Regions from separate parts of the Microbacterium sp. NPDC056569 genome, predicted to be linked through region 3. Evidence: predicted binding sites of a transcription regulator. Region 3 holds the regulator's gene; each other region holds the start of a gene.
The links. The regulator HrcA, encoded in region 3, represses chaperone genes, less so after heat shock. The targets are predictions, from matches to a motif close to TTNGCACTCGNNNNNNNCGAGTGCNAA.

Region 1 (7,087 bases), on a different contig from region 3:
GTGAACGGCGAGGAGCGCGTCGGTCTCATCCGCTCGACCTTCGTGCTGGAGGCCGACGGCACCGTGCAGTCCGCCGAGTACCGGGTCGACCCGCGCGGCCACGTGGACCGCCTCCGCGCCCAGCTCGCCGCCTGAGTCCGCCGGCACCGCAGACACGCTGCAGCGATGAAGCTGGACGCGTTCAACCGCCTCGACGCCGAAGCCGCACGGGCGGCCGTGCGTCCCTGCGTCGACATCGATCGGTGGGTGGACGCCGTCGTCGCGGGGCGTCCGTACACGACGTCGGAGGAGCTCCTCGAGACGGCGCGCACGAGCGCCGCGCCGTGGACGCCGGCCGAGATCGACGGCGCACTCGCCCATCATCCCCGCATCGGCGAGCGAGCGGGCGGAGGCGGTGCCGAAGCATCCCTCTCCCGCTCCGAGCAGGCGGGGATCGGGATCCCGTCCGCCGACGTCGCGGCCGCGCTGGCCGCCGGCAACCGCGCCTACGAGGAGAAGTTCTCGCGGGTCTTCCTCATCCGGGCGGCCGGGCGCACCGCCGACGAGATCCTCGATGCGCTGGGTGAGCGACTGGCCCACACTGAGGAGGAGGAGATCCCTGTCGTGGCGGAGCAGCTGCGGCAGATCGCCGTCCTCCGACTGGAAGGGATCATCGACTCATGAGCCAGATCACGACGCACGTGCTGGATGCTGCGCTCGGAAGCCCTGCGCGTGGCATCGGCGTGGTGCTCACCGCGGCCGACGGCGCCGAGATCGCGTCCGGTGTCACCGACGAGGCAGGCCGGATCTCCGATCTGGGCCCGGATCGACTCGAGGCCGGGACGTACGGGCTCACGTTCGCGACGGGGGAGTACTTCGCCGAGACAGGGCGCGCCACGTTCTACCCCGTCGTGTCGATCGACTTCGCGGTCGCCGACCCCGACCAGCACTACCACGTGCCCCTGCTGCTCAGCCCGTACGCGTACTCCACCTACCGGGGGAATTGACATGGCCGAGCCCGCGATCGTCCTCGGCGCGAACCAGTACGGCAAGGCCGAGGTCCGCCTCGTCCGGGTCGACCGCGACGGACCGCGCCACTCGATCACCGACCTCGACGTGACCTCGCAGCTGCGCGGTGACTTCACGGCGGCCCACATCCAGGGCGACAACGCGCGCATCGTCGCCACCGACACGCAGAAGAACACCGTGTTCGCCTTCGCCCGCGACGGTGTCGGCGCGCCCGAGGAGTTCCTGCTGCGATTGGGGCGCCACTTCACCGGGGAGTTCGACGGGGTCACCGGCGGGCGCTGGGAAGCGGAGCAGTACACCTGGAGCCGCATCCCCGTCGACGGCGAAGGGCATGACCACTCCTTCGTGCGGGGCGGCACCGAGATCCGCACGGTCGTCGTCGTGTTCGCCGGAGCCGAGGCGACGGTCATCTCGGGGCTGCGCGACCTCGCGGTGCTGAAGTCCACCGGGTCGGAGTTCCACGGGTTCGTGCGCGACCGGTACACGACACTCGCCGAGACCGACGACCGCATCCTGGCGACCTCGGTGACGGCGCGATGGCGGTACAGCAGCCTCGACCTGGACTTCGACGAGGCGTTCGCCGAGGTGCGTCGGCTGCTGCTCGAGGGGTTCGCCGAGACCCACTCGCTCGCCCTGCAGCAGACCCTGTACGAGATGGGCCGGCGGGTGCTCGAGGCGCGCGCCGAGATCGAAGAGATCCGGTTCTCGATGCCGAACCTGCACCACTTCGCCGTCGATCTGACGCCCTTCGGCCTCGACAACCCGAACGAGGTCTTCTACGCCGCCGACCGCCCCTACGGTCTGATCGAGGCGACCGTGCTCCGCGAGGGCGTCACCGCTGACCACCCGGCGTGGAACGGGATCGCCGGCTTCTGCTGACCCGGCGCCGGCCCGATCCCACGCCGGCATTCCTGCGCGGGGCGGGATCCGGCATCCGTGTCAGCCCTGCGGCATGCGGCTGACGAAGCGGGTGGCGTCGACGCCCTTGCGACGGGTCGGACGCGACCGCTTCGGCTTGCCGCCGACATAGAGCCAGCCGAGCAGCTCCTCGTTCTTCTTGAGACCGTGGGCCTTCGCGACGGCCTTGGACCGCGTGTAGTCGCCGGTGCGCCAGAAGACGCCCCACCCTGCCTCGTCGAGCACCAGGCTCAGCAGGTGCGCGACGCCGGAGGCGACGGCCTCCTGCTCCCACCGCGGCACCTTGTGCGTCTTGCCGTAGCTCGCCACGACCGCGATGAGCAGAGGCGCGCGCATCGGCTTCGACGACGAGCCCTTGTCGCCCTCGGCCTTGTTGATCGCCCTGCCCAGCCGCTGCCGGTCGGCGCCGCGCAGCTCGATGAGCCGCCACGGGTGCAGCGACTTGTGGTCGGCGACGCGGCCGGCGGCGGCGACGAAGTCGAGGAGCTCTTCATGGGTCGGCGCATCATCGGTGACCTTCGACCAGGACCGCCGTGCGAGCGCGGCGTCGAGCGCGCCCGACATCACGCCCCCGACTCGTCGCCGGGCGTGAACTGCAGCGAGATCGAGTTCATGCAGTAGCGGTCGCCGGTCGGCGTGCCGAATCCGTCGGGGAACACGTGGCCCAGGTGCGAGCCGCAGTTCGCGCATCGGACCTCGGTGCGCACCATGCCGTGGCTGTTGTCCTCGATGAGCTCGACCGCCTCGGGACGGATCGACTCGTAGAAGCTCGGCCACCCGCAGTGCGAGTCGAACTTCGTGCCGCTGCGGAACAGCTCGGCGCCGCACGCCGCGCACGTGTAGAGGCCGGCGCGGCTCTCGTCGAGCAGCTCCCCGGTCCAGGGGCGCTCGGTGCCCGCCTGGCGCAGGACGGCGTACTGGTCGGGCGTCAGGTCTTCGCGCCACTGGGCGTCGCTCTTGTCTACGGCGTACGTCATGGTTCCTCCTCGGCCGCGAACGACGGCCACCCTCCATTCAACCCCAGCCGCCCGTGCGGTGGGGCGGGGTGGGGGAGGATGAGGGGCGTGGACCAGACCGAGGGCGACGAGGCGGCCGCGGTCGTCGAGCGGTACGCCCGCTTCGCGCGGGACGAGGCGCCGGGGCGATCCACGCTGTACGCCGAGTGGGCGCACGGCGTCGCCGCCGATCCGGGGGTGGCCGGGATCCTCGCGCGCATCCCCGCGACGCGCCGGCAGCCGCCTCTGGTCTTCGCGGTGACCCGCATGCTCGGCGCGCCCGAGGACGCGTTCCCGGCGTGGGCCGCGTGGCTGCGCCGGCATGCCGACGAGGTCGTGGCCGAGGCATCCGTCCGCCGTCTGCAGACCAACGAGCCGCAGCGGTGCGCCGCCCTTCTCCCGGCCCTCGCGACGGTCGAGGGGCCGATCGCGCTGCTCGAGCTCGGGGCGAGCGGCGGGCTGTGCCTGTACCCCGACCGCTACTCGTACCGCTACCGGCGCAGCGGCGACGTGGTGGAGCTCGACCCCCACGAGGGCCTGTCGACGGTGGTGCTGGAGTGCGACGTGACCGGCGAGCCGCCGCTGCGCCTGCCGCAGGTCGCGTGGCGCGCGGGGATCGACCTCGAGCCGCTCGACGCCGCCGACGACGGCGACCGTCGCTTCCTCACGAGCCTGGTCTGGCCGGGGGAGAGCGGCCGCGCCGACCGGATCGCCGCCGCCCTCGACATCGCCGCCGCCGATCCGCCGCGTCTCATCGCGGGCGACGCGTCCGATCCGGAGGTGCTGCGCGCTGCAGCCGCGCTCGCGCCCGGCGACGCGACCCTCGTCGTCACGACGCCGGGGGTGCTGCCGCACATCCCGCGCGCGGGCCGCGAACGCCTGCTCGACGCCCTGCGCGCCCTCGACGCGACGTGGATCACCATCGACCCGCCGGCCCTCCACGACCGGTGGCGTCCTCCCGTCGACGCCGGCTCGTGGCACGGCTTCGTGCTCGGGCGCGACGGTGAGGCGCTCGCCGCGGTGGATCCGCTGGGCTCGTTCGTGAACTGGCGCGCGTGGCGCGCGGGAGGAACGGATGCCGCGGGCTAGCGTGGACGCGTGCCCCTGACCGACCGCGACCGCGCCATCCTCGACTTCGAGGCCGAGTGGCGCCGGCACGCGGGTGCCAAGGAGGAGGCGATTCGCTCCGACCTGGCACTGTCGCCGGCACGGTACTACCAGCTGCTCGGTCGCCTCATCGACACGACCGAGGCGCAGCAGCACGACCCCATGCTCGTGAAGCGGCTCCGCCGCCTCCGTGACGCGCGTCTGCAGGAGCGCGCCGGGCGCGCCGCCGACGCCCGCTGACCCGTCTCCGCGCCACGCGGGCCGGCGCGGACGGGACGCCCGGGGTGGGACGGGTAACATCGACGGGTGCCGACCACCACCTACCCCCGGGATCGCTTCGACGATGTCCCGGAGACGGACCGCGTCGGCGCCCACCGGGCCGAGAACCCCCGCATGCGCGGGTGGGTCGTGCTGCTGTGGGCGGCGCTGGCCACCGTCGTGCTCATCGTCGTCGGCATCTTCGGCACGCTGCTCGCGTCCGGGCGCATCGAACTGGTCCCCACACCGACGCCCACGGTCGAGCCGGTCCAGGAGGTGACGCCCGTCGTCGACGTGAACTACGACGTGATGATCCTCAACGCGACGCCCGAGCAGGGCCTCGCCACGCAGATGAAGGACGTCGTCGTCGCGGCCGGCTGGGCGGACGACAAGGTCACCGCCGGCGAGGCGGGTTCGCAGGACTTCCCGACGACCACCGTCTTCTACGTCGATCTCGCCGACGAAGCCGCGGCCGCGGGTCTCGCGGGCGTCATCGGCGGTGCGGAGATCGAGCAGAGCGAGGCCTACCCCGCGACCACGGAGGGCGTGCCCCAGCTCACGGTCGTGATCGGCCTCGACCGCACGGCCGCGGGGCAGTCGCCGGCTCCTACGCCCTGACCCGGCGATCGCGTGTTTCGCGCGGGTAAACACTTGTGTGCCTGCGTGTCAACAAGTGACGAAACGCACGGATGCCGCGATTTCGCCTGCATACGATGAAGCCCTGCACCGCCGGCAACAGGAGATACGCATGACCCAGGGCACCGTCAAATGGTTCAACGCCGAGAAGGGATTCGGCTTCATCACCGTCGCCGACGGCCAGGACGTCTTCGTCCACTACTCGAACATCGACATGTCGGGCTTCCGCGTGCTGGAGGAGGGGCAGACCGTGGAGTTCACGGTCGGCTCCGGCCAGAAGGGGCCGCAGGCCGAGTCCGTGCGCGTCGTCTGAAGCGCCGGCTCAGCGGCCGCCGCTGATCCGACACCGGAGACGGGATGCCGAAAGGCATCCCGTCTCTTCGTGTTTCAGCATCCGTCATCGCGGCTTGCACTCGATGGGGTCGAGTGCCAGAATGATTTAGCACTCGCGTTTGTTGAGTGCTAATACCCCACAGCCAACGTTCCGGAGGGACGACACACACATGGCAAAGATCATCGCTTTCGACGAGGAGGCCCGTCGCGGCCTCGAGCGCGGCCTGAACACCCTCGCCGACGCCGTCAAGGTGACGCTCGGCCCGCGCGGTCGCAACGTCGTGCTCGAGAAGAAGTGGGGCGCCCCCACGATCACGAACGACGGTGTCTCGATCGCCAAGGAGATCGAGCTGGACGACCCGTACGAGAAGATCGGCGCGGAGCTCGTCAAGGAGGTCGCCAAGAAGACCGACGATGTCGCCGGTGACGGCACCACCACCGCGACCGTCCTCGCCCAGGCGCTCGTGCGCGAGGGCCTGCGCAACGTCGCGGCCGGCGCCGACCCCATCTCGCTCAAGAAGGGCATCGAGAAGGCCGTCGCGGCGATCACCGCCGAGCTGCTCGAGTCGGCCAAGGAGGTCGAGTCCAAGGACCAGATCGCCGCGACCGCGTCGATCTCGGCCGCAGACGCCGAGATCGGCCAGCTCATCGCCGAGGCCATCGACAAGGTGGGCAAGGAGGGCGTCGTCACCGTCGAGGAGTCGCAGACGTTCGGCACCGAGCTCGAGCTCACCGAGGGCATGCGCTTCGACAAGGGTTACATCAACCCTTACTTCGTCACGGACCCGGAGCGCCAGGAGGCCGTCTTCGAGGACCCGTACATCCTCATCGCGAACCAGAAGATCTCGAACATCAAGGACCTTCTGCCCGTCGTCGACAAGGTGATCCAGGACGGCAAGGAGCTCGTCATCATCGCCGAGGACGTCGAGGGTGAGGCGCTGGCCACGCTGGTGCTCAACAAGATCCGCGGCATCTTCAAGTCGGTCGCCGTCAAGGCCCCCGGCTTCGGCGACCGTCGCAAGGCGCAGCTGCAGGACATCGCGATCCTCACCGGCGGCCAGGTCATCACCGAGGAGGTCGGTCTCAAGCTCGAGAACGCCACCCTCGACCTGCTCGGCCGTGCGCGCAAGGTCATCGTCACCAAGGACGAGACCACGATCGTCGAGGGTGCCGGTGAGGCGGACCAGATCGAGGGTCGCGTGACCCAGATCCGCCGCGAGATCGACAACACCGACAGCGACTACGACCGCGAGAAGCTGCAGGAGCGCCTCGCCAAGCTCGCCGGCGGCGTCGCCGTCATCAAGGCGGGCGCGGCCACCGAGGTCGAGCTCAAGGAGCGCAAGCACCGCATCGAGGACGCCGTCCGCAACGCGAAGGCGGCCGTCGAGGAGGGCATCGTCGCCGGTGGTGGCGTCGCGCTCATCCAGTCGGGTCGCAAGGCTCTCGACTCGCTCGAGCTCTCGGGTGACGAGGCGACCGGTGCCAACATCGTGCGCGTCGCGATCGAGGCTCCGCTGAAGCAGATCGCCCTCAACGCCGGTCTCGAGCCGGGCGTCGTGGCGAACAAGGTCTCGGAGCTCCCGCTGGGCCACGGCCTCAACGCCGCCACGGGCGAGTACGGCGACCTGTTCCAGCAGGGCATCATCGACCCCGCCAAGGTGACCCGCTCGGCGCTGCAGAACGCCGCGTCGATCGCCGGCCTGTTCCTCACGACCGAGGCCGTCGTCGCCGACAAGCCCGAGAAGGCCGCCGCTCCTGTCGGCGACCCGACCGGTGGCATGGACTTCTGATCCAGGACTCCACGACCGCGTAACGCGTTCACAGAACGGCCC
Region 2 (7,087 bases), on a different contig from region 3:
ATGCCCTTGGCCGCCTCGTTGATGTCGGCGACCGCGAGGCCCACGCCGGCCTCCTCGGGCGGTCCGAGGAACGCCAGAGCGCCGGTCTGCGGAAGGACCGTGCCGATGCTGAGCGTGAGGTCACGCTCTTCGGTGGGGGGCGCGCTGGTCTCGCCACCGGTGCCGCCACCGCCGCCGGTGCAACCGGCGAGGACGAGGGCGCTGGCGCCGACGAGCGCGATGCCACCGAGGACGGTGGTCGTACGCGAGCGGGTGAAGACGCTCATGTTGCTCCTTGCTGTGTATTGACAACGGGAACGGCTCGGGCGCCGACCCAGTGCACTAAACCTAATCGTCGGCAAGCGTCCGCAATGTTGCCTTTCGTTAACGATCTGTAACGGATTGAAAACCGTGATCGGAGGGCAATTCCGGATGCTGCGCGCGGGCGTGTGCTGTGGATAACTCGTCGTCGGCCGGCCGAGCGGGGCCGGGGCGCCCGCCGCATCCGGTGCCGGCGTGCCATACCCCTCGCGGGTATACACTGGTGTGGCAGGTACCCCTGAGGGGTATCCTTCCCCGATCCATAGAGGAGAAGTCATGGCTGAGGCCGAGTACACGGTGACTGGAATGAGCTGCGGGCACTGCGAGGCGTCCGTGCGCGGTGAGGTCTCGAAGCTCGAGGGCGTCCAGGATGTCCAGGTGAGCGCCGCCGCCGGCACGCTCAAGATCGTCTCCACCGCCGACATCGCCGACGACGCCGTGATCGCGGCCGTCGACGAGGCCGGCTACAGCGCGGTCCGCGCATGAGCGAGGCCTCGGTCCCCGCCGCCCGGTTCGAACTCGAGATCGGCGGGATGACGTGCGCGTCGTGCGCCGCGCGGATCGAGAAGCGGTTGAACCGGATGGACGGGGTCGAGGCATCCGTCAACTACGCCACCGAGAAGGCGTGGGTCAGCGCTCCGGCGGGGCTCGACCCGCAGGCGCTCATCGACGAGGTCGAGAAGACCGGGTACACCGCCGCGCTGCCGGCGCCGCCTGCCGGCGAACCCGCTGACGGCGGCGACCGCGACGCCGACCCCGAGCTCACCGGCCTGCGGCACCGGCTCATCGGGTCGATCGTGCTGTCGACACCGGTGATCCTCATGGCGATGATCCCGGCGCTGCAGTTCACCTCCTGGCAGTGGGCGTCGCTGGCGCTCGCGGCGCCCGTGGTGGTGTGGGGCGCGTGGCCCTTCCACCGCGCCGCCTGGATCAACCTGCGCCACGGCGCGGCCACCATGGACACCCTGATCTCGCTGGGCGTCTCGGCGGCGTTCCTGTGGTCGCTGTACGCACTGTTCTTCGGGCACGCCGGCATGCCCGGCATGACGCACACGTTCGAGTGGTCGGTCACGCCGAGCGACGGTGCGGGCGACATCTACCTCGAGGTCGCCGCCGGCGTCACCACGTTCGTGCTGGCCGGCCGGTACTTCGAGCAGCGGGCCAGGCGCCGGGCGGGCGCAGCCCTGCGCGCGCTGCTCGAGCTCGGCGCGAAGGACGTCGCCGTGCTGCGCCCGTCCGGCACGGAGGCGGGGCCGGTCGCGCTGGGAATGCCCGGGCTGGGTTCCCCCGTCGCCCCCGCGCTCGTCGAGGTGCGCGTGCCCGTCGCCGACCTCCGGGTCGGCGAGGAGTTCGTCGTGCGTCCCGGCGAGAAGATCGCGACCGACGGCGTGGTGACCTCGGGCACCTCGGCCGTCGACGCCTCGATGGTGACCGGCGAGTCTGTGCCGGTCGAGGTCGCGCCCGGTGACGCCGTCGTCGGCGCCACGGTCAACGCGGGTGGTCGGCTCGTCGTGCGCGCGAGTCGCGTCGGCGAAGACACGCAGCTCGCACAGATGGCCCGGCTCGTCGAAGACGCGCAGTCGGGCAAGGCCGAGGTGCAGCGCCTGGCCGACCGGATCTCGGGCATCTTCGTGCCCATCGTGCTGCTGATCTCACTCGGCACGCTGGCCGTCTGGCTGCTCACCGGCGCGCCCGCATCCATGGCCTTCACAGCCGCGGTGGCCGTGCTCATCATCGCGTGCCCGTGCGCGCTCGGCCTCGCCACCCCGACCGCGCTGCTGGTCGGCACGGGCCGCGGCGCGCAGCTCGGCATCCTCATCAAGGGTCCCGAGGTGCTCGAATCGACCCGCAGCGTCGACACCGTCGTGCTCGACAAGACCGGCACGGTGACGAGCGGGCGCATGTCGCTCGTCGACGTGGTGGTCGCGGGCTCGCTCGATCCCCACACCAACGAGGCCTCGGCGGCCCGTGCCGAGCTCCTCCGTATCGCGGGAGCGCTCGAGCACGCCTCCGAACACCCCATCGCCCAGGCGATCGCCCGTGCCGCGGCGGCGGAGACCGGCGCGTTCCCCGCCGTGGAGTCGTTCCAGAGCCTGCCGGGCAGGGGCGTCTCGGGAGTCGTGGAGGGCCACGCCGTGATCGTCGGGCGCGCGGCGCTGCTCTCGGACTGGGCGCTCGGCCTCCCCGCGGAGCTGGCGGAGGCGAAGGCAGGCGCCGAGGCGCTCGGCCGCACCGCCGTGCTCGTCGCGTGGGACGGCGCCGTGCGCGGGCTGCTCGTCGTGGCCGACCAGGTCAAGCCGACGAGCGCAGAGGCCGTGACCCAGCTCAAGGCGCTCGGCCTCACCCCGGTGCTCCTGACCGGCGACAACGCGGCGGCGGCGCACGCCATCGCCGCGGAGGTCGGCATCGAGACCGTGATCGCCGAGGTGCTGCCGCACGACAAGGTCGCCGTCGTCGCCGGGCTCCAGGCCGAGGGCCGCGTCGTCGCGATGGTCGGCGACGGGGTGAACGACGCCGCCGCCCTCGCGCAGGCCGATCTGGGCCTCGCGATGGGGACCGGGACGGATGCCGCCATCGAGGCGTCCGACATCACCCTGGTCCGCGGCGACCTGCGGAGCGCCTCCGACGCCATCCGCCTGTCGCGCGCGACGCTGGGCACGATCAAGGTGAACCTCTTCTGGGCGTTCGCGTACAACGTCGCGGCGATCCCGCTGGCGGCCCTGGGCCTCTTGAACCCTATGATCGCCGGAGCGGCGATGGCGTTCTCGAGCGTCTTCGTGGTGGGCAACAGCCTGCGTCTGCGGCGGTTCCGCAGCCACTCGACCACTCACCGTTGAAGGAGTCCGATATGACCGACACCGCTCTCGGGCACTCCCACTCTCCCGCCGGCGAGCACTCCCATCACGGCTACATCACCGACAAGGACAAGTACCTCAACCGCCTCAAGCGCATCGAGGGTCAGGCCCGCGGCATCCACAAGATGGTCGAGGATGAGAAGTACTGCATCGACATCCTCACGCAGATCAGCGCCCTGACCTCCGCCCTCGAGGCCGTCGCCGTGGGCCTGCTGGACGACCATCTGCGCCATTGCGTGGTGGATGCTGCGCGCCTGGGCGGCGCGGAAGCCGACGCCAAGATCACCGAGGCCACGCAGGCCATCGCCCGCCTCGTGCGCTGATCGCTACGCCGCGACGCGCGTGCGGCGGGCGTGGAGCACCGAGTCGACGGTGAGCACCACGAGCGCGACCCACACGAGGCCGAAGCCGATCCACCGCTCGAGGGGCATCGGCTCGCCGAGGACGAGCCAGCCGACGAGGAACTGCAGGATCGGCGCCACGAACTGCAGCAGGCCGATCGTGGTGAGCGACACGCGGCGCGCGCCCGCGGCGAACAGCAGCAGCGGCACAGCGGTGATGACGCCCGTGAGGCTCAGCAGGAGGGTGTGCTCCCACCCCTCCGTCCCCATCGAGAGGCCCTCGGTCGCCCCGACGATCACGAGCACCACGACGGCGATCGGGGTCAGCCACAGCGTCTCGAGCGTGAGACCGCTCACGGCGTCGACCGACGGACCGACCTTCTTCTTGACGAGGCCGTAGACGCCGAAGGATGCTGCGAGAGTGAGTGCGATCCACGGGAAGGCGCGGTACCCCACCACGATCACGAGCACCGCCGTGGCGGCGATGCCGATGGCGACCCACTGCGTCGGGCGCAGCCGCTCGCGGAGCACAAGAACCGCGAGCAGTACCGTCGCGATCGGATTGATGAAGTAGCCGAGGCTGGTCTCGATGACGTGGCCGTTCAGCGCGCCGTAGATGAAGACCTGCCAGTTGACGTAGATCAGCAGCCCTGCGATCACGGTGAGGCCGAGCACCCTCGGCTGCCGGAAGATCGCGGTGAGCCGCGGCCACGTGCGGGTCACGGTGAGGAGCAGCGCGCAGAAGACGAGCGACAGCAGGATGCGCCACGCCACGATCTCCCACGGACCGGTCGGCGCGAGGAGCAGGAAGTACAGCGGCAGGAAGCCCCACAGCAGGTACGCCGAGAACGTGAAGATCCCGCCGAGCCGGCGCTCCCGGGCGGCGGCGGCATCGGACACGACCCGTCGGGTGCCGGTCGTGACGCCGAGGTCCAGCGCCGTCGAGTCGTCGAGTCCGTCCGCAGCGGTGGGTTCCGACGGGGAGGACTGCGGGTGGCTCACCGAGTCAGCCTACGCCCGCCCGCCGCGGCGCCGGCCCGCTGCTCCGGGCTCGCAGCATCCGTCGTCTGCCGTCCTCGGCCGGAATCCTGCCACTGCACACGACGAGAGGGTCGGATGCCGAAGCATCCGACCCTCTCGTGCGCGCAGTGCGCGGGACTCAGCGAACGACGACCGCGAGGACGTCGCGAGCGGACAGGACGAGGAACTCGTCGCCGCCGAACTTGACCTCGGTCCCGCCGTACTTGCTGTAGATCACGCGGTCGCCGACGGCGACGTCGAGCGGGATGCGGTTGCCGTTGTCGTCGATACGACCCGGGCCCACCGCCACGACCTCGCCCTCCTGGGGCTTCTCCTTGGCGGTGTCGGGGATGACCAGACCGCTGGACGTGGTCTGCTCGGCCTCGACCTGCTTGATGACGATGCGGTCCTCGAGCGGCTTGATGGAAACCGACACGGTCTACCTCTTCTTTCTTGGGACGAAGACTCGTTAGCACTCTGACATTGAGAGTGCTTACGTCAGTCTAGGCAACCGGCTGGCACTCATGCAACGTGAGTGCCAGCACTGCGTCACACGGATGCTGCGACCCGCCCGCCGCCGAACCGGACACCGATCCGCAACCGGACATTGGGCGTCCGTTCATGTATCACGCGACCCCTGAGTCCCTCACAGAATTCATGACTTCGTTTTACGCGCACTCCCTCGCGCCCGACCGCTCATGGTGATAGAACTACGGACGGGGGAAGACGTCCTGATCTCGGGGAATCGGACAGATGGCATTGAGCACATACGTGCTCGCCGTGGATATCGGTACAAGCAGAACAGCCGCATCTACAGCGACCACGGATTCTGACGGAAATACAGCGACAGCTCGGTTCGCGTTGGGGAGGCAAGCGGACAGCGTTCCGACGGCCGCCTTCGTCGCGGACGACGAACTGCTTTTCGGCGAGGCGGCCGAGCGGCGCGGCCTCGCCCAGCCGGAGCGGCTGGTGCGCGAGTTCAAACGACGCATCGGCGACGACGTGCCGGTCGTGGCGGCCGGCCGGCGGTACGCGCCGGAGGATCTGTTCGCCCGCATGGTCGCGTGGGTGGTGGATGCCGTCGCCGAGCGCGAAGGCTCCCACCCTGAGGCGATCATCGCCACCGTTCCGGTGGCATGGGGGGATTACCGCCGTTCCCTGATCTCGGCGGCGGTGGCACGCGAGATCTCGTGCCCGGTCGAGCTGGTGAGCGAGCCGGTCGCCGCGGCGTGGCACTACGAGTCGACGTCGCCGCTGACTCCGGGCAGTGTCCTCGCGGTGTACGACCTGGGCGGCGGCACCTTCGATGTCGCGCTTGTCGGCCGGGATGTCGACGACGAGCTGAGGATCATCGGCACCCCCACCGGAATCGGCGACTTCGGCGGCGCGGACTTCGACGATCTGGTGCTGCGCACGACCATCTCTGCCGCGGGGCTGTCGGCCGAGGATCTGGCCGCAGACCCGAGCCTGCGCGTGGGGCTCGCGGCCCTGCGTCGTGAGTGCGTCGACGCGAAAGAAGCTCTGTCGTTCGACTCCGAGGCCGTGATACCGGTGCTGCTCGCCGGCGCGTCGAACTCGGTGCGGATCACGCGGTCGGAGTTCGAGAGTCTGATCGACGAGGGCCTCGAGCGCACGATCGACGTGCTGCAGGACACGCTGGAGGCCAATCACATCGGCGGCAGGCTCGACGCGATCCTGCTGACGGGCGGATCGTCGCGCATTCCGCGGGTCGCGCAGCTCCTCTCCGAGCGCTTCGACACGCGCATCGCCGTCGACGCCGACCCCAAGGCGGTCGTCGCCCTCGGCGCGAGCCGCGTGCTCGCCACTCGTCTCACGCCCGGCGGCTCCCTCGCCGGAGCCGGCGAAGGAACCGGCACGATCGGCGCGGTGGTCCTCGCCGATGCCGCGCCCGCGGAGCCCTTCGCCGATGACGCCGCCGCGGGCGCGGCCAAGCCGCGCCGCTGGTTCCACCGCCTTCCCGCGACGGCCGCCGTCGCCGGCGGCACGATCCTGCTGGCCGGCGGGATCGTGCTGCTCAGCTCGACGACGCTGGGTGTCAGCTCGCTCCCGCTCGATCTCACGCCGGCGTTCGCCGACCTCACCCGCGACGACGACCCGGACACGGCGGACCCGTCGGACGCGACGGCCGCGGCGCCGGTGGGTGCTGCTCCGGACAGCAGCGCGACCACTCCGCAGCCCCCGGGTGTGAATCCGAGAAGGGATGCTGCGAAGCTGTCGTCACCGACCCCCAAGGCCTCGACCGACTCGACGGCGGCACCCAAGCCCGGCGCGCGCCCCACCACAGGATCCTCGTCGACGCCGTCGCAGTCGTCGAGCAACCCGTCGAGCGGCAGCGGCGGCCAGACCGCGAGCGGGACGGCTTCGGATCCGGCGGACGAGACGCCGACGACGACAGGTCCCGGCCCGGACCCGACCACCGATCCGCAGCCGGAGCCCACGACCGATCCGCAGCCGGAGCCGACCACCGATCCCCAGCCGGAGCCCCAGCCGGAACCCGAGCCCGAACCGCAGCCCGAGCCCGAGCCAGAGCCTGAGCCGCAGCCCGAGCCC
Region 3 (7,087 bases):
AACTCGGAGGCCTCGTCCCGCTCCCGCCGCGCGGCGAGACGGCGCTCGTCGTACTCGCTGTAGGCGTCGACGATCCGGCCGACGAGGGTGTGGCGCACGACGTCGTCGCTCGTGAGGTACGAGAAGTGGATGTCGTCGATGTCGCCGAGCACGCGGGTCACCAGGCGCAGACCCGACGCGCCCTGCGGCAGGTCGATCTGCGTGATGTCGCCCGTGACGACCATGCGGGTGCCGAAGCCGAGGCGCGTGAGGAACATCTTCATCTGCTCGGGTGTCGTGTTCTGCGCCTCGTCCAGCACGACGAACGAGTCGTTGAGCGTGCGTCCGCGCATGTACGCCAGCGGGGCGACCTCGATCGTGCCGGTCGCCATGAGCTTCGGCACGAGCTCCGGATCCATCATCTCGTTGAGCGCGTCGTACAGCGGGCGCAGGTAGGGGTCGATCTTGTCGGTGAGCGTGCCCGGGAGGAAGCCGAGGCGCTCCCCCGCCTCGACGGCCGGCCGCGTCAGGATGATGCGGCTGACCTCCTTGCGCTGCAGCGCCTGGACGGCCTTCGCCATCGCGAGGTACGTCTTGCCGGTACCGGCGGGGCCGATGCCGAACACGATCGTGTTCTCCTCCATCGCGTCGACGTACGCCTTCTGGCCGAGGGTCTTCGGGCGGATGACCTTGCCGCGCGAGGACAGGATCGCCTCGCCCAGCACCTCCGACGGGCGGGGACCGCCCTCGCTGCGGAGGATGCGGTTCGACGAGGCGACGTCGTCCTCGCCGAGCGACTGGCCCGCCTTCGTCATCGCGACGAGCTCGTCGACCAGCGACCGCGCTGCGGCGACCGCCGGCGCCTCGCCCGTGAGCGTGATCTCGTTGCCGCGCACGTGCACGTCGACACCCGGATGCTCCTTCTCGACGACCCGCAGCAGGCGGTCCTGCGGACCGAGCAGCTGCACCATCGCGACGCCGTCGACCTCGACGTGGTCGCTCACCGTCTCATGACCGGGTTGATCAGGCACCGACACTCTTCTCTTCGAGGCCTCCCGCGAGCACATGGGCGTGCACGTGGAAGATGGTCTGGCCCGCGTTCGGGCCGGTGTTGAAGACGAGGCGGAAGTCCCCGTCGGAATGCTCGGCGGCGATCGTGTTCGCGAGGCCCACGAGCTCCGCCATGAGGTCCGGGTCGCCGGCAGCGAGTTCGACGACGTTGCGGTACTCCCCGGACTTGGGGATCACCAGCAGGTGCACGGGTGCCTTCGGGGCGATGTCGCGGATGGCGAATGCGTTCTCGGTCTCTGCGATGATCTCGGACGGGATCTCGCCGTCCAGGATGCGCGTGAAGATCGACGGTTCACTCATGGCGCAAGTCTACCGACGGGGGTGCGCACGGGGACGGCCGCGCCCCGCCCGGTGAGCCTGTCGAACCGTCACCAGCGGCCGAGGGCGGTGCTGACGACGGCCAGCGCCGCGGGACCGGCCGTCGAGGTGCGCAGCACGGTCTCGCCGAGGCGGACGAGTCGCGCGCCGGCGGCTGAGAGGGAGTCGAGCTCCTCCGGGGCGATGCCGCCCTCGGGACCGACCACCAGCACGACGTCGCGCTCGTCGCCCTGCTCCAGCGCGAGCCCGCTGAGCCGCTCGGTCGCCGTCGGCTCCAGAATCAGGACGACGGATGCTGCCGCCCGGCGCGCGAGGGCGGCCGTCGTGGTCAGCTCCGCCACCTCCGGCACCCACGCGCGGTGGGCCTGCTTCGCGGCCTCGCGCACGATGGTCCCCCAGCGCGCGCGGCCCTTCGCCGCCTTCGCGGCGTCCCATCGCGAGACGCTGCGCGCGGCCTGCCACGGCACGATCTCGTCGACGCCGAGCTCGGTCGCCGCCTGGACGGCGAGCTCGTCGCGGTCGCCCTTGGCCAGCGCCTGCACCAGCACGATGCGCGGGCGCGGGGGCGCGGCATCCGTGCGTCCGTCGATGCGGATCACCACCTCGCGCGGCGCCACCGACTCGACCAGGCCGGTGAGCCACGCGCCACGGCCGTCGCCGACCGTGACCTCCTCGCCGACCCGGACGCGTCGCACCGTCGCCGCGTGGTGCGCCTCCGCGCCGGTGAGCGTCACGGCGTCGCCGGGAGCGGCGTCGACGGGCTGGTCGAGGAGGAAGTGCAGCGCCACGGGTCAGACGTTCCGGAAGCGGTCGCGGAGCTTGGCGAACAGGCCCTGGTGGAACTCGGCGAGCTTCGGGGAGGGCGCCTTGGTGCGCTTGGCGAACTCCTCGATGAGAGCGCGCTCCTTGTGGTCGAGCCGCGTGGGCGTGACGACGTGCACGCCGACCTTGAGGTCGCCGCGCTGCGTGCCGCGCAGCGGTGTGATGCCGCGGCCCTTGATGGTGAGGACGTCGCCCGCCTGCACGCCCGCCCGCACCTCCAGGTCGACGGGGCCGTCGAGGGACTGGATGGTCGTCGTGGTGCCCAGGATCGCGTCGGGCATCGAGACCTCGAGCGTCGCGAGCAGGTCATCGCCGTCGCGGCTGAACACCTCGTGCGGCTGAACCGTCACCTCGATGTAGAGATCGCCGTTGGGGCCGCCCGCGGGGCCGACCTCGCCGGAACCCGGCAGCTGCAGACGGAGTCCGGTCTCGACACCGGCGGGGATGTCGAGCGAGACCGTCCGACGTGCACGCACGCGGCCCTGACCCTGGCAGGTGGCGCACGGGTACGGGATCGTCGTGCCGTAGCCCTGGCAGACGTTGCACGGCTGCGTCGTGACGACGTTGCCGAGGAGGCTGCGCACCTGGCGCTGCACGTTGCCGGTGCCGTGGCAGATGTCGCATGTGACCGGGCTCGTCCCCGGCTGGCAGCAGGAGCCCTGGCAGGTCTCGCACACGACGGCGGTGTCGACCTCGATGTCGCGGTGCGTGCCGAACACGACGTCGGCGAGCTCGAGCGTGACGCGCACCAGCGCGTCCTGGCCGCGTTCACGGCGCGATCGCGGCCGGCCGCCGCGCGACCCGCCCGCCGCCCCGAAGAACGTCTCGAAGATGTCGTTGAAGCCGCCGAAGCCGCCCGCCCCGCCGAACGGGGAGTCGTTGCCGCCCATGTCGTAGCGCGCCCGCTGCTCGGGATCGCTCAGCACGTCGTAGGCGTGCGTCACGAGCTTGAACCGCTCGGAAGCCTCCTCCCCCGGGTTCACGTCCGGGTGCAGCTGTCGGGCCAGCCGCCGGTAGGCCTTCTTGATCTCGTCGGTGGTGGCCTCGCGTGAGACGCCGAGGACCTCGTAGTGGTCAGCCACTTTCGCCTTCCTGCCGCGGCGGTGCCGCGGAATCGTGTGTGCGCGTCCGCGTCAGCGGGAGTTCTCGTCCTGCTCGAGCATGCGCGTGAGATAGCGCGCGACGGCGCGGACCGTCGCGAGGTTCGTGGGGTAGTCCATGCGCGTCGGGCCCAGCACGCCGACGCGAGCGAGGGAGCCCGTCGCGTCGTAGTCGCTGGCGACGACGGATGCCTCGGCCAGGCCGAACGCCTCGTTCTCCCGGCCGATGCTCGCCGAGAGGCCGTGCTCGTCGGCGACCATCTCGCCCATCAGCCGGAGCAGGGTCACCTGCTCCTCGATCGCCTCGAGGAGCGGGTAGATGCTGCCGCGGAAGTCGGACTCGCGGCGGGCGAGGTTGGCGCTGCCGGCCATGACGAGCTTGTCCTGGCGGAACTCCTCGAGCTCCTCGGCGACGGCGCGCACGATCTCGTCGGTCGCGCGCTCGTGCGCCGGGGCCTGCGCATCGGGACCCTCGAGGCGCTCGGCGATGCGCTGCAGTCCCTCGCGCACCGGCCGGCCGACGAGCAGGGTGCCGAGGCCGGCGCGGATGTGCGCGAGGTCGGCGTCGTCGAAGTCCTCGCCGACGAAGGTGAGGCGCTGCGACACCCGGCCGGTGTCGGTCACGAGGATCACGAGCATGCGTCCTCCGCCGAGCTGCACCAGCTCGACGTGGGTGATCGTCGCACGGGCGAAGGAGGGATACTGCACGATCGCGACCTGGCCGGTCAGCTGGGTGAGCGCCCGCACCGTGCGCACCAGGACGTCGTCGAGGTCGCCCGAGCCGTTGAGGAACGACGCGATCGCGGAGCGCTGCGCCGCAGAAAGGGGCCGCAGCTCGGCGAGGTGGTCGACGAAGACGCGGTAGCCCTTGTCGGTGGGCACCCGGCCGGAAGAGGTGTGCGGTGCGACGATGAGCTCCTCGTCTTCGAGCAGCGCCATGTCGTTGCGGATGGTCGCCGCGGACACGCCGAAGGCGTGACGCTCGACGATCGCCTTGCTGCCGACCGGCTCGCGCGTGTCGACGTAGTCCTGGACGATCGCCCGCAGCACCTGCAGGCCTCGTTCGCTGACCATCCCGCCTCCTCACGCCGGATCTGGCACTCGCATGACTGGAGTGCCAATTCTATCCGATGCCCCTCGAAGGATCGTCGAGCGACGCTGCGCGACGTCCGACCCGTCCTCCACGTGGATGACGTCCCGGGTCAGTCGGTGAGAGCACGGACCACGGCGTCGGCGAGGAGGCGGCCCCGGCGGGTGAGCACGACCCGCCCCCGCAGCGCCGCCGGACCCTCGATGAGACCGTCCGCGATGAGCGCGGCGACCGAGTGACGGCCCTCGCCGAGGAGCGCCTCGACAGGCAGCCCGTCGCGGATGCGGGTGCGCAGCAGCACGGTCTCGAGGGTGCGGGCCGCAGCATCCGGGATCTCGCGTCCTGCTGCCGGAGACTCCCCCGCCGCGAGCCGCTGGGCGTAGGCCGCGGGGTGCTTGACGTTCCAGAACCGCACGCCCGCGACGTGGCTGTGCGCACCGGGGCCGAACCCCCACCAGTCCGCCCCGACCCAGTAGGCGAGGTTGTGCCGCGAGCGGTGACCGTCGCCGCGCGCCCAGTTCGACACCTCGTACCAGTCGAAGCCCGCACGCTCGAGGAGGTCGTCGACCAGCTCGTACATGTCGGCCTGGAGGTCGTCGTCGGGGGCTGCGACCTCGCCCCGGCGGATCTGGCGCGCGAGCTTGGTGCCGTCCTCGATGATGAGCGCGTACGCCGAGACGTGGTCGGGCTCGAGCGCGACCGCCGCCTCCACCGAGGAACGCCAGTCGCCGAGCGACTCGCCCGGTGCGCCGTAGATGAGATCCACGCTGACGTCGAGCCCGGCGCCGCGCGCAGCCGCGACGGCGGTGCGCACGTTGTCGGGGTCGTGCGTGCGGTCGAGCGCGGCGAGGACGTGCGGAACGGCGGACTGCATGCCGACCGAGAGGCGCGTGACGCCGGATGCCGCGAGCTCGGCCGCGACTGCAGGGGTGACGGTGTCGGGGTTGGCCTCGACCGTGATCTCGGCGCCGTCGGCGATGCCGAACGTATCGCGGACGCCGGCGAGCATACGGGCGAGGTCGCCCGGCGGGAGGAGGGTCGGTGTCCCTCCGCCGAAGAACACCGTCGATGCGGGGCGGTTCCCGCCAGCGCGGTCGAGGGCCCGCGCGGCGAGCGCGATCTCGCGGAGGAGCGTGTCGGCGTACTCGTCCTGGCGGGCGCCGCGCAGCTCGGACGATGTGTACGTGTTGAAGTCGCAGTACCCGCAGCGCACGCGGCAGAAGGGCACGTGCAGGTACACGCTGAACTCGGTCGCCGGATCGATGCGGGTACCCGGCGGCAGCGATCCGTCCGAGGGAACGGGCTCGCCGAGCGGAAGAGCAGAGCCCATCAGCGGCTCACGCGGGGGTCGTGTACAGCGGCGAGATCGCGCGCAGGTACCGGGTGAACAGCTCGCGGCGGCGCCGTTTCGTGAGCGCCGGAAGCATCCGGTACAGGAGAGCGTGCGGCGCGTCGAACGCGCGGACCGTGAACCAGACCTCGTCGTTCTCGTACCAGTCGAGCATGAACGACTCCTCGCCGCTGACGACCGAGTCGCTCACGGTCCCGAGCGCGAAGCCCACCCGACGGGGCTCTTCGACGGCGAAGATGACGCGCAGCTCGGCGTCCGCGCGGAGGCCCCTGACGCGGCCATCGACGCGGATCGTCGTGCCTGGGCCGACGAACGGGGTGCCGTCGGCGTCGAAGCGCTGCTCGGCCTCGGAGCGACTGGGCTTGACGGGGTTGCCCTCGGCGTCGAAGCTCACGCCGGAGTACATCGGCCCGGAGGCGGGTCGCACGTCGGTGACCTCGAGTCCGGCGCCCCGCTGCGCCGTCCACGACATCAGCGCCTCGCCCGCGGCCCGGAAGCGGGCTTCACCGCTGCCGATCCGCCACGACTGCTCCGCCGGGATGCTGCGCTCCGGCGGGTACTGCATCAGATCCGGCGCTTGGGTCGCGCCGACAGCCGCATAGTCGACGGTGTCGTCACGGAAGGTTCCTCGACGCATGGATTCCAGCCTACTTCGCGAGTCGCATCACTTCTTGGCAGGACCCTCGACGTCCCCTGAGAGCGCGGCGATGAACGCCTCCTGGGGGACCTCGACGCGACCGACCATCTTCATGCGCTTCTTGCCCTCCTTCTGCTTCTCGAGGAGCTTGCGCTTGCGGGAGATGTCGCCGCCGTAGCACTTCGCGAGGACGTCCTTGCGCATCGCTCGGATGTTCTCGCGAGCGATGATCCGGGCGCCGATGGCGGCCTGGATCGGCACCTCGAACTGCTGGCGCGGGATGAGCTTGCGCAGGCGCTCGGTCATCATCGTGCCGTAGGCGTAGGCCTTCTCACGGTGCACGATCGAACTGAAGGCGTCGACCTTGTCTCCCTGCAGCAGGATGTCGACCTTGACGAGGTCGGCGGTCTGCGAGCCGGCGGGCTCGTAGTCCAGGCTCGCGTAGCCCTGGGTCTTGGACTTCAGCTGGTCGAAGAAGTCGAAGACGATCTCGCCGAGGGGCATGTGGTAGCGCAGCTCGACCCGGTCCTCGCTGAGGTAGTCCATTCCCAGGAGCGAGCCGCGGCGGGACTGGCACAGCTCCATGACGGTTCCGACATAGTCCTTGGGCAGCAGGATGCCGACCTTGACCACCGGCTCGGAGACCTCTGCGACGCGGCCGTCGGGGTACTCGCTCGGGTTGGTGACGACGACCGTCTCGCCGGTGTCGGTGGTGACCT

Region 1: a site for HrcA is predicted at 5,362-5,388, ahead of groL (chaperonin GroEL). Genes of this name have one in related genera too.
Region 2: a site for HrcA is predicted at 5,032-5,058, ahead of groES (co-chaperone GroES). Genes of this name have one in related genera too.

What each region holds. Positions count from the first base shown of each region.
Region 1 is NZ_JBHTUV010000002.1:78,817-85,903, forward strand. Features, by position in the region: gene bcp (thioredoxin-dependent thiol peroxidase) at 1-135, shown strand, start outside; gene uraD (2-oxo-4-hydroxy-4-carboxy-5-ureidoimidazoline decarboxylase) at 166-663, shown strand; gene uraH (hydroxyisourate hydrolase) at 660-986, shown strand; gene pucL (factor-independent urate hydroxylase) at 988-1,887, shown strand; gene ACFQ7C_RS02760 (nitroreductase family protein) at 1,948-2,490, opposite strand; gene msrB (peptide-methionine (R)-S-oxide reductase MsrB) at 2,490-2,903, opposite strand; gene ACFQ7C_RS02770 (DUF2332 family protein) at 2,991-4,010, shown strand; gene ACFQ7C_RS02775 (DUF3263 domain-containing protein) at 4,020-4,268, shown strand; gene ACFQ7C_RS02780 (LytR C-terminal domain-containing protein) at 4,335-4,904, shown strand; gene ACFQ7C_RS02785 (cold-shock protein) at 5,035-5,235, shown strand; gene groL (chaperonin GroEL) at 5,426-7,045, shown strand.
Region 2 is NZ_JBHTUV010000001.1:1,186-8,272, forward strand. Features, by position in the region: gene ACFQ7C_RS00005 (ABC transporter substrate-binding protein) at 1-266, opposite strand, end outside; gene ACFQ7C_RS00010 (heavy-metal-associated domain-containing protein) at 577-786, shown strand; gene ACFQ7C_RS00015 (heavy metal translocating P-type ATPase) at 783-3,137, shown strand; gene ACFQ7C_RS00020 (metal-sensitive transcriptional regulator) at 3,149-3,478, shown strand; gene rarD (EamA family transporter RarD) at 3,482-4,396, opposite strand; gene groES (co-chaperone GroES) at 4,656-4,952, opposite strand; gene ACFQ7C_RS00035 (Hsp70 family protein) at 5,378-7,087, shown strand, end outside.
Region 3 is NZ_JBHTUV010000005.1:176,256-183,342, reverse strand. Features, by position in the region: gene ACFQ7C_RS08275 (PhoH family protein) at 1-950, opposite strand, end outside; gene ACFQ7C_RS08270 (HIT domain-containing protein) at 1,003-1,350, opposite strand; gene ACFQ7C_RS08265 (16S rRNA (uracil(1498)-N(3))-methyltransferase) at 1,419-2,156, opposite strand; gene dnaJ (molecular chaperone DnaJ) at 2,160-3,272, opposite strand; gene hrcA (heat-inducible transcriptional repressor HrcA) at 3,324-4,364, opposite strand; gene hemW (radical SAM family heme chaperone HemW) at 4,493-5,710, opposite strand; gene ACFQ7C_RS08245 (DUF1990 family protein) at 5,718-6,368, opposite strand; gene lepA (translation elongation factor 4) at 6,396-7,087, opposite strand, start outside.